One region of the Mesobacillus sp. QJM3NY_10 genome, then DNA from elsewhere that is predicted to be linked to it. Evidence: predicted binding sites of a transcription regulator. Region 1 holds the regulator's gene; the other holds the start of a gene.

Evidence for each region. The regulator CtsR, encoded in region 1, represses protease genes until heat stress. The targets are predictions, from matches to a motif close to ATGGTCAATAAAGGTCAAACA.
Region 2: a site for CtsR is predicted at 2,011-2,031, ahead of clpB (ATP-dependent chaperone ClpB). Genes of this name have one in related genera too.

The regions. Positions count from the first base shown of each region.
Region 1 covers NZ_CM149675.1:107,853-113,154, reverse strand. The annotation lists gene clpC (ATP-dependent protease ATP-binding subunit ClpC) at 1-2,144, opposite strand, end outside; gene AC0VX7_RS00570 (protein arginine kinase) at 2,149-3,231, opposite strand; gene AC0VX7_RS00565 (UvrB/UvrC motif-containing protein) at 3,234-3,782, opposite strand; gene AC0VX7_RS00560 (CtsR family transcriptional regulator) at 3,810-4,271, opposite strand; gene AC0VX7_RS00555 (hypothetical protein) at 4,614-4,898, opposite strand.
Region 2 covers NZ_CM149675.1:1,388,116-1,391,431, forward strand. The annotation lists gene argF (ornithine carbamoyltransferase) at 1-311, shown strand, start outside; gene AC0VX7_RS06925 (undecaprenyl-diphosphate phosphatase) at 626-1,438, opposite strand; gene AC0VX7_RS06930 (YjzC family protein) at 1,711-1,893, shown strand; gene clpB (ATP-dependent chaperone ClpB) at 2,043-3,316, shown strand, end outside.

The DNA of each region.
Region 1 (5,302 bases):
TCAAGTGCATGGAAGACGATGATCTCATCGATACGGTTGAGGAATTCAGGACGGAACGCCTTTTTCAGCTCTTCCATCACTTTGCCCTTCATATCTTTGTAATCCTGTTCGCCATCCTGGATATTGAAACCAACATATTTATTCCGCTTCAACGCTTCAGCTCCGACATTGGATGTCAAGATCATGATTGTATTACGGAAATCGACTGTCCGGCCTTTAGAGTCAGTCAAACGACCATCCTCGAGGACCTGCAGCAAAATATTGAACACATCTGGATGCGCTTTTTCGATTTCATCGAGCAGGATGACGGAATATGGCTTCCTGCGAACCTTCTCAGTCAATTGGCCGCCTTCATCATATCCGACATAGCCTGGAGGTGAACCAACAAGACGGGATGTCGAATGCTTCTCCATGTACTCGGACATATCGACGCGGATCATCGCATCTTCATCCCCAAACATGGACTCTGCCAATGCTCTTGCCAATTCTGTTTTACCAACACCTGTTGGTCCAAGGAAGATGAATGAGCCAATAGGACGTTTCGGGTCCTTCAAGCCTGCACGAGCACGCCTTACTGCCTTGGATACTGCTTTAACCGCTTCATCCTGGCCAATAACACGGGAATGAAGGATTTCCTCAAGGTTCAGCAGTTTATCTGTTTCGGTTTGCGCAAGCTTAGAAACAGGTATATTCGTCCAACTGGACACCACATGAGCGATGTCTTCCACTGTCACTTCACTGTTTTCCTTGCCCTGCTTTTCTTTCCATGATTTCTTCGTATTTTCAAGCTGTTCGCGAAGACGCTGTTCTGTATCTCTTAATGAAGCAGCCTTTTCAAACTCCTGGCTTTGGACAGAAGCATCCTTCTCCTTGCGTACTTCCTCCAGCTTCACCTCAAGCTCCTTAAGGTTTGGCGGAGTGGTATAAGAGCGCAGGCGAACCTTCGAACCAGCTTCATCAATTAAGTCAATCGCTTTATCCGGTAGGAAACGGTCGGAGATGTAGCGATCAGATAATTTTACCGCCGCATCAATTGCTTCATCCGTAATCGATACTCGGTGGTGAGCTTCATAGCGGTCACGAAGCCCCTTCAAAATTTGTACTGACTCTTCCGCAGTTGGCTCATCAACAGTAATCGGCTGGAAACGTCGTTCAAGCGCAGCATCTTTTTCGATGTATTTGCGGTATTCATCAAGAGTGGTCGCGCCGATACACTGCAGTTCACCACGAGCCAATGATGGCTTCAGGATATTGGACGCGTCAATCGCACCCTCTGCTCCGCCGGCACCGATCAGTGTATGAAGCTCATCGATGAAAAGAATGATATTTCCAGCCTGGCGAATTTCATCCATTACCTTCTTAAGGCGGTCTTCAAATTCACCGCGGTATTTAGTCCCGGCAACAACCGTACCCATATCCAGGGTCATGACACGCTTGTCACGGAGGATTTCAGGCACTTCATTGTTTACAATCTGCTGTGCTAACCCTTCAGCAATCGCTGTTTTACCTACACCAGGCTCCCCGATCAAGACAGGGTTGTTCTTCGTCCGGCGGCTTAACACTTCGATGACACGCTGGATTTCCTTGCTGCGGCCGATAACCGGATCAAGGCTGCCTTCCCTGGCGATTACTGTTAAGTCTCTTGCAAGGCTATCAAGTGTAGGAGTATTGGCATTAGCCGTTCCGCCTCCCTGATGACCTGAAGTTTCATTGCTTCCAAGCAGCTGTAAAACCTGCTGGCGCGCTTTGTTCAAGCTTACACCAAGGTTGTTCAGCACTCTTGCAGCCACGCCCTCTCCCTCACGGATCAATCCGAGAAGGATATGTTCTGTGCCTACATAGGAATGGCCCAACTTCCTTGCCTCATCCATGGAAAGCTCGATGACCTTTTTAGCTCTAGGTGTATAGTGGATTGTCTGGGAAGTTTCCTGGCCGCGGCCAATTAGGTTTTCAACTTCCTTCTGGATTTTCTCTGCTCCAAGCCCAAGTCCATAAAGCGCCTTTGCCGCAATGCCCTCTCCCTCACGCACAAGGCCAAGCAAGATGTGTTCTGTACCGATATTGTTATGTCCAAGGCGGATTGCCTCTTCCTGTGCGAGTGCCAATACTTTTTGTGCCCTCTCGGTAAATCGTCCAAACATCATAAGATCATCCTCCTGACTCGTCTTTTGTTTCCATTTTCAATCGTTCTCTTATTAAAGCAGCCCTGCGGATATCCCGTTCATTCGGTCTTAATGGTCCTCCCGCATATTGCTGCAAAAACCCAGGTTGAGTTAATATCATCAATTCATTCAGTATCGATTTTGATATATTTTTTATAAAGCCCATATCTATTCCAAGCCTTAAATCAGAAAGGCAGCGGGCAGCTTCCTTCGTTTCGATGATCCTGCTATTGGCAAGTGTCCCATATGATCGAAACACTCTGTCTTCTAATTGTATGTTCGAAGTCTTCGCTAATGCTTCCCGCGCTGACCTTTCCTGAGATATAATCTGGCTTACAACACTTTTTAAATCGTCTACGATGTCCTCTTCCGATTTTCCGAGTGTGATTTGGTTCGAGATTTGAAAAATATTGCCGAGCGCTTCACTGCCCTCGCCGTAAATACCTCTTACCACCAAACCAAGCTGGTTAATCGCCGGGACGATCCTGTTCATTTGCTGTGTCAACACAAGTCCTGGCAGGTGCATCATCACCGATGCCCTTAGGCCACTGCCCACATTAGTAGGACAACTGGTCAAATAGCCAAACTTCTCATCAAACGCATAATTGACATAGTCCTCAAGCCAGTCATCGATTTCATTTGCAGCCCCTAGAGCCTCACTAAGCTGGAAGCCCGGAAATAAACACTGAATCCTAACATGATCTTCCTCATTGATCATGATACTCACTTCTTCATTTTCAGACAGTAAGACGGCACCATGAACGGAGTTTTCTGCTAGATTCGGACTGATCAAATGCTTCTCGACTAACACCCTTTTCTGCAAAGGCGGAATTTCATCCATTTTGATCATTTCCAACTGACCGAAGGCAGCTATTGGTGTATTACTGGCACGTTCCATGATCGTACCTACCACTGCTTCTGCCTCTCCATTGGTGAACAGCGTCGGAAAGTTATATTCATCAAGATTCCTTGCAAAACGGATACGAGAGCTAAGGACAATGTCTGAATCAGGTCCATCATCACTCATCCAGGAGCTGACAGCCTGATTGATAAACTTCTCCAATGACAAGGCTACTCCCCTCCCTCTTGACCTGCTGACAATTTCCTTTCAAGTTCCCTGATCTGGTCCCTTTTCTCAGCAGCTTTCTCAAATTCCTCTGCCAAAATTAAGTCTTTCAGGGTTAGCTTAAGCTGATCGATTGTCTTCCTTACATGAAGGTCCCCGCCGACTCTTTTAGGGATTTTTCCATTATGCATGGAATTACCACTATGGAGCCTCCTTACAATCGGGGTAAGCTGTTCACGAAAAGCATCATAGCAAGTCGCACAGCCAAAACGGCCTACTTTCACAAACTGCGGAAACGTCATTGAACATTGCGGGCACTGGGCAACTTGCTCAGCTTCAAAGGGTTCCTTTTTCTGTGCCGGAAAAGCAGGTTCCATATTCAACAATCCGGCAAGTAAGCTATTGATCGAAAAAGCAGGGCCGTTGTTCATCATAAACAGTTCGCCTTTTTCTTGTGCGCATATTTCACACAAGTGCAATTCCGTTTTTTCTCCATTTGAATAATTCGTGAAGTGCAGCGTTGCCGGCCTTTGATTACACTCTTGGCAGATCATGCCCTCACCTCTTCATCTGCTTTGATATTATTTATACTTCAATGCCATAAGCATTGCCTTCAACATTCTCGCACGCAACTCATCACGCTGCGGCAGCTCTATATACAGGACGGACCTGTCAAGCACACTCAGCATGATCTTCGCCTCGCGGTCAGTGACTACATCTTCCTCAACAAGCCGGAAAATGACATGCTCAGCGCTGCTTTGCGGAATTCGTGTCTGAATCAAAGACAGTAAATCATCAATCAAATGTGCATGATCATAAGCCTGGACTTTGATGATACGGATGTAGCCACCGCCACCCCGTTTACTCTCAACAAGATAGCCCCGTTCAATCGTGAACCTTGTATTGATGACATAATTGATCTGGGACGGCACGCACTGAAATTTATCGGCGATTTCACTTCGTTTGATTTCAACGATGTCCTTATCGCTCATTTCTAAAACCTGCTTAAGGTAATGTTCTATGATGTCCGATATATTCCTCACTAAACCTCCCCCAATCTGACTTTGACTATATTTGACTTTAATTATACAAAAAATTTTTTTTTGGTGCAATGAATGCATCCTGAATTATATTCGCCAAAATTATGTATGCCAAAACATGACAATAAGGGGTGTGTTGGTTATTATACCCATTTTGTAACATGTGGAAACTTGTATCTGAACACATCAATGAAAAATTTGTTCAGAACCAGCTTTAATGCGAAGGAGTCCGTGCCTAACCAGCATTTCCATCCATATTACATAAGCATTCTTTCACGAAAAACATTAAATTCTGGTATATTTTATTTTTTGAGGGACTCACCTGTGCCTGTATTAGTGCTACCACTAACTCAATAAATTGCCAAAAAATATAACGATAGCTAAAAATGCAGATAACCCTAAAGTCATGATGATCGTCGAAAAACTCCTGGTCATACCCTTCCAATCCACCATACCTGCCATCCCTGTAAGCCCTGTTATAAAAGTCAGCAAGGTTACATATAAAAGCAGAACGAATGGATGCCTGCCTAATATGGTGTAATCAATAGGCCCTGTGGAGGAAGCTAAGAAAAATAGTAAGACCCAGATTGTTGAAAAGATGAATGACCAAAAATTCAATTGCTTACTCATTTAGTTCCTCCTATTAGTCTTTTCATATCAATGAAACGGACCTGTTATCCCAATCACTCTTTTAAAAAACTAAAAGTAATTAGATCTTTATAATGATCGTAGAATAACTGGGAAGATCAGAAATGTGCTCTGATTGTTAAATAGATTCCACAAAAAAAGCGTTAATCCTTCTTGGATCAACGCACTAGGAGTTTAGAGTACAAGCACCTACTTGTCTAAAGGTGCCTCTACATCTGACAGCTTTTTATACTTTTCCTATAAACTTGTCTGAAGTTGCTTCTTCTTTTGACAGCTTTTCGATCTTTTCCTCTAAACTTGTCCGAAGTCGCTTCTTCTTCTGACAGCTTTTCGTACCTTTCCTCTAAACTTGTCTGAAGTTGCTTCTACTTCTGACAGCTTTTCAA
Region 2 (3,316 bases), 1.3 Mb from region 1:
ACATGGTCATCACCGAATCTCCCCAAGAAGCAGTTAATAGCGCGGATATCATCTATACTGATGTATGGACCAGCATGGGCCAGGAGCTCGAGAATGAACAGAGATTAAAGGATTTTCATGACTACCAGGTGAACGAAGCATTGCTCGAAGCTGCAAAGGAAGACTACCTGTTCATGCACTGTCTTCCCGCTCACCGCGGCGAAGAGGTAACAGCAGAAGTGATCGACGGCCAGCACTCCGTCGTCTTCGAACAGGCAGGAAACCGACTCCACGCCCAGAAGGCACTGCTTGTGGAGATATTGAAGGATTAAATGGTTGAAGATGTGAAAAAGTTCAATATAGAAATTCTATAAGCCCGAAAAGTAGTTGGAGGGATGAAAAGGTTCTATAGAAAGATTCTATAAGCCCGAAATGTAGTTGGAGGGACGAAAAGGTCCTATAGAAAGATTCTATAAGCCCGAAAAGTAGTTGGAGGGATGAAAAGGTCCTATGGAAAGATTCTATAAGCCCGAATGAGTGGTTGAGTATGCGAACAGGTCAAATAGGACACTGTCTCTGCAAAATATTGATATGATACTGAACTAAAAAACAAAACCGGCTATCAAGTTAGCCGGTTTTTGTGTATTTAAGAAAAGATGAGGACTAGTGGTCCTACAATAAAGCAGTAAATCGCAAAATACTTCAAGTTTCCGCGCGCCATGATATTCATGAACCATTTTAATGAGAAGTAAGAAGCAATCAGTGAAGCGATGAATGCAAAGATATACGGCAATGCTAATTCGCCAATACGCTCATCATTTAAGAGGTCTGAAAATCCGAGAATCATACCTCCGAAACTAACTGGAATATAAAGCAGGAAAGAGTACCTTAGTGCAGTTTCCTGTTTCATACCCAGGCTCATCGCAGCGACAATTGTGGCCCCGGAACGACTAATGCCTGGAATAAGTGCAACTGCTTGGGCAAGTCCAACAATAATGGCGTCTTTAAGACTTAAATCTCCGTCATTCTTACGGCCGCGCATATTACGGATCAGCCAGAGAGCAAGACCAGTCACAATAAGTGTTACGCCGACAGTTTTAATATCAGCTAATCTCATCTCGATAAAATCCCCGAATAGTACGCCAATGACCCCTGCTGGAATTGTCCCAACAATCAAATAGATGATGAACATGAAATCCGACTTTGCCTCAGAGTCTTTAGTTTTAAGATATGCAATTCCATTAACTATTAACCGGATAATATCGGCTCTGTAAATTAGCAAAACAGCAAATAGTGAAGCAGTATTCATCAAAAGAGCAAAGCTCATACCTTCAATATTTAGGTTAAAAAAATGCTCTGCTATTTCAAGGTGTCCGCTGGATGAAACAGGAATTGGTTCGGTAATTCCCTGGAATAAACCTAGAAATATGTATTTAAGCAATTCATAGAAATTTTCCATATCGTTTTGATTTCCTCCGTTTTTTTTAAAATGAGACTAGATTCACTTCGAGAATTGTACAGCGCCAGCGCCTAGGTAATTTTCAGGCACACTGGGCGGTGTTTTAGGCGGGCACCGCTTGTGAGGCTGACGAGGTGCTCCTGCTTTTTTTCTCATACACACTAATGTACCGTATAACCCTTTTTTTTGGAAGGATAAATTATGCATAAATACTTTATTTAAATCAGTAAATAATAAAATTGCCGGAATACTTTAATGAAGGAGGAAGGCAAATGGGTCAAAGTCATCAATTCCGTGCCGGACAAAAGGCACCGAATAATGGTATTTATATTGAAATTGGAGAAACAGGCAGCAATGTCAACAACCCGCAAAAAATCAAACTTAAAGCTGGGGACCGTTTTCCGGAAAACTCCAACCACAACCGCCACTGGACTTACATGCCAAAGTTTAAATAAACTACATTTAGGTCAACCAGGACAAAAGCATTTTCCGGAATGAAATTTATACTGTCATTAAAGCCATCCCAGTGCGGATGGCTTTACTAATTGGGAATTTTTATTATAATATAATTAAAGGTCAAAAAAGGTCAAAGGAGTGGTTGGGCGTGGATTTAAATAAAATGACAGAAAGCTTGCAGAACGCATTTGTATCAGCCCAGACCCTGGCTGTTCAACATAATCACCAGGAAGTAGATGATACGCACCTGTTGCTTGCCTTATTTGAACAGGACGGCAATCTGGCTGAAACTTTGCTTACTGGAATCGGACTGAATCTGGATAATGTTAAAGAAGCATTAAATCTTACCCTGTCAAAGAAACCTCAAGTCTCGGGGAGTGGTGTAGAACAGGGGAAGTTATATATTACCGCAACGCTGCAAAAGGTTTTGGCACAAGCGGAAAAGGAAATGAAACAATTTGAAGATGACTATTTATCGGTAGAACATGTTTTGTTGGCTGCGCTTGAGATTCCTGGCTCTGAATCAGGCGGAGCAATGAGGAAATTAGGGGTTAGCAGAGAAAAATTATTAGCAAGAATCAAAGAGGTTAGGGGGAACCAGAGAGTGACTTCACAAAACCCAGAAGCTACTTATGAAGTGTTAAAAAAATATGGCCGCGACCTTGTGGAGGAAGTCCGGGCGGGAAAGGTTGACCCGGTAATCGGCAGGGATAGTGAAATTCGCAATGTCATCCGCATTCTCTCAAGGAAGACAAAAAACAACCCTGTTTTGATCGGGGAGCCGGGTGTAGGAAAGACAGCTATTGTAGAAGGGCTTGCACAGAGGATTGTGCGCAAGGATGTTCCAGAGGGCTTAAAGGATAAGACGGTTTTTGCGCTGGACATGAGCGCGCTGATAGCGGGCGCGAAATTCCGGGGCGAATTTGAAGAGAGATTAAAAGCTGTCCTCAATGAAGTGAAAAAGAGCGAAGGCAAAATCCTGTTGTTCATTGATGAACTCCATACCATTGTTGGGGCGGGTAAGACTGAGGGTGCAATGGATGCCGGGAATATGCTGAAGCCAATGCTTGCGCGCGGGGAACTTCATTGTATTGGTGCAACAACTCTCGATGAACACCGGAAATACATTGAAAAAGACCCAGCGCTGGAACGCCGCTTCCAGCAGGTATTGGTTAAAGAACCAGATGTCGAGGATACCGTGTCAATTTTAAGAGGATTGAAGGAAAGGTTTGAAATCCACCATGGAGTCAATATCCATGACCGCGCAATAGTGGCTGCTGCTGCATTGTCAGATCGATACATCACAGACCGATTCTTGCCAGACAAGGCGATTGACCTTGTAGATGAAGCTTGCGCGATGATCCGTACAGAAATTGACTCAATGCCGACTGAGCTTGATGAAGTGACTAGAAGGGTCATGCA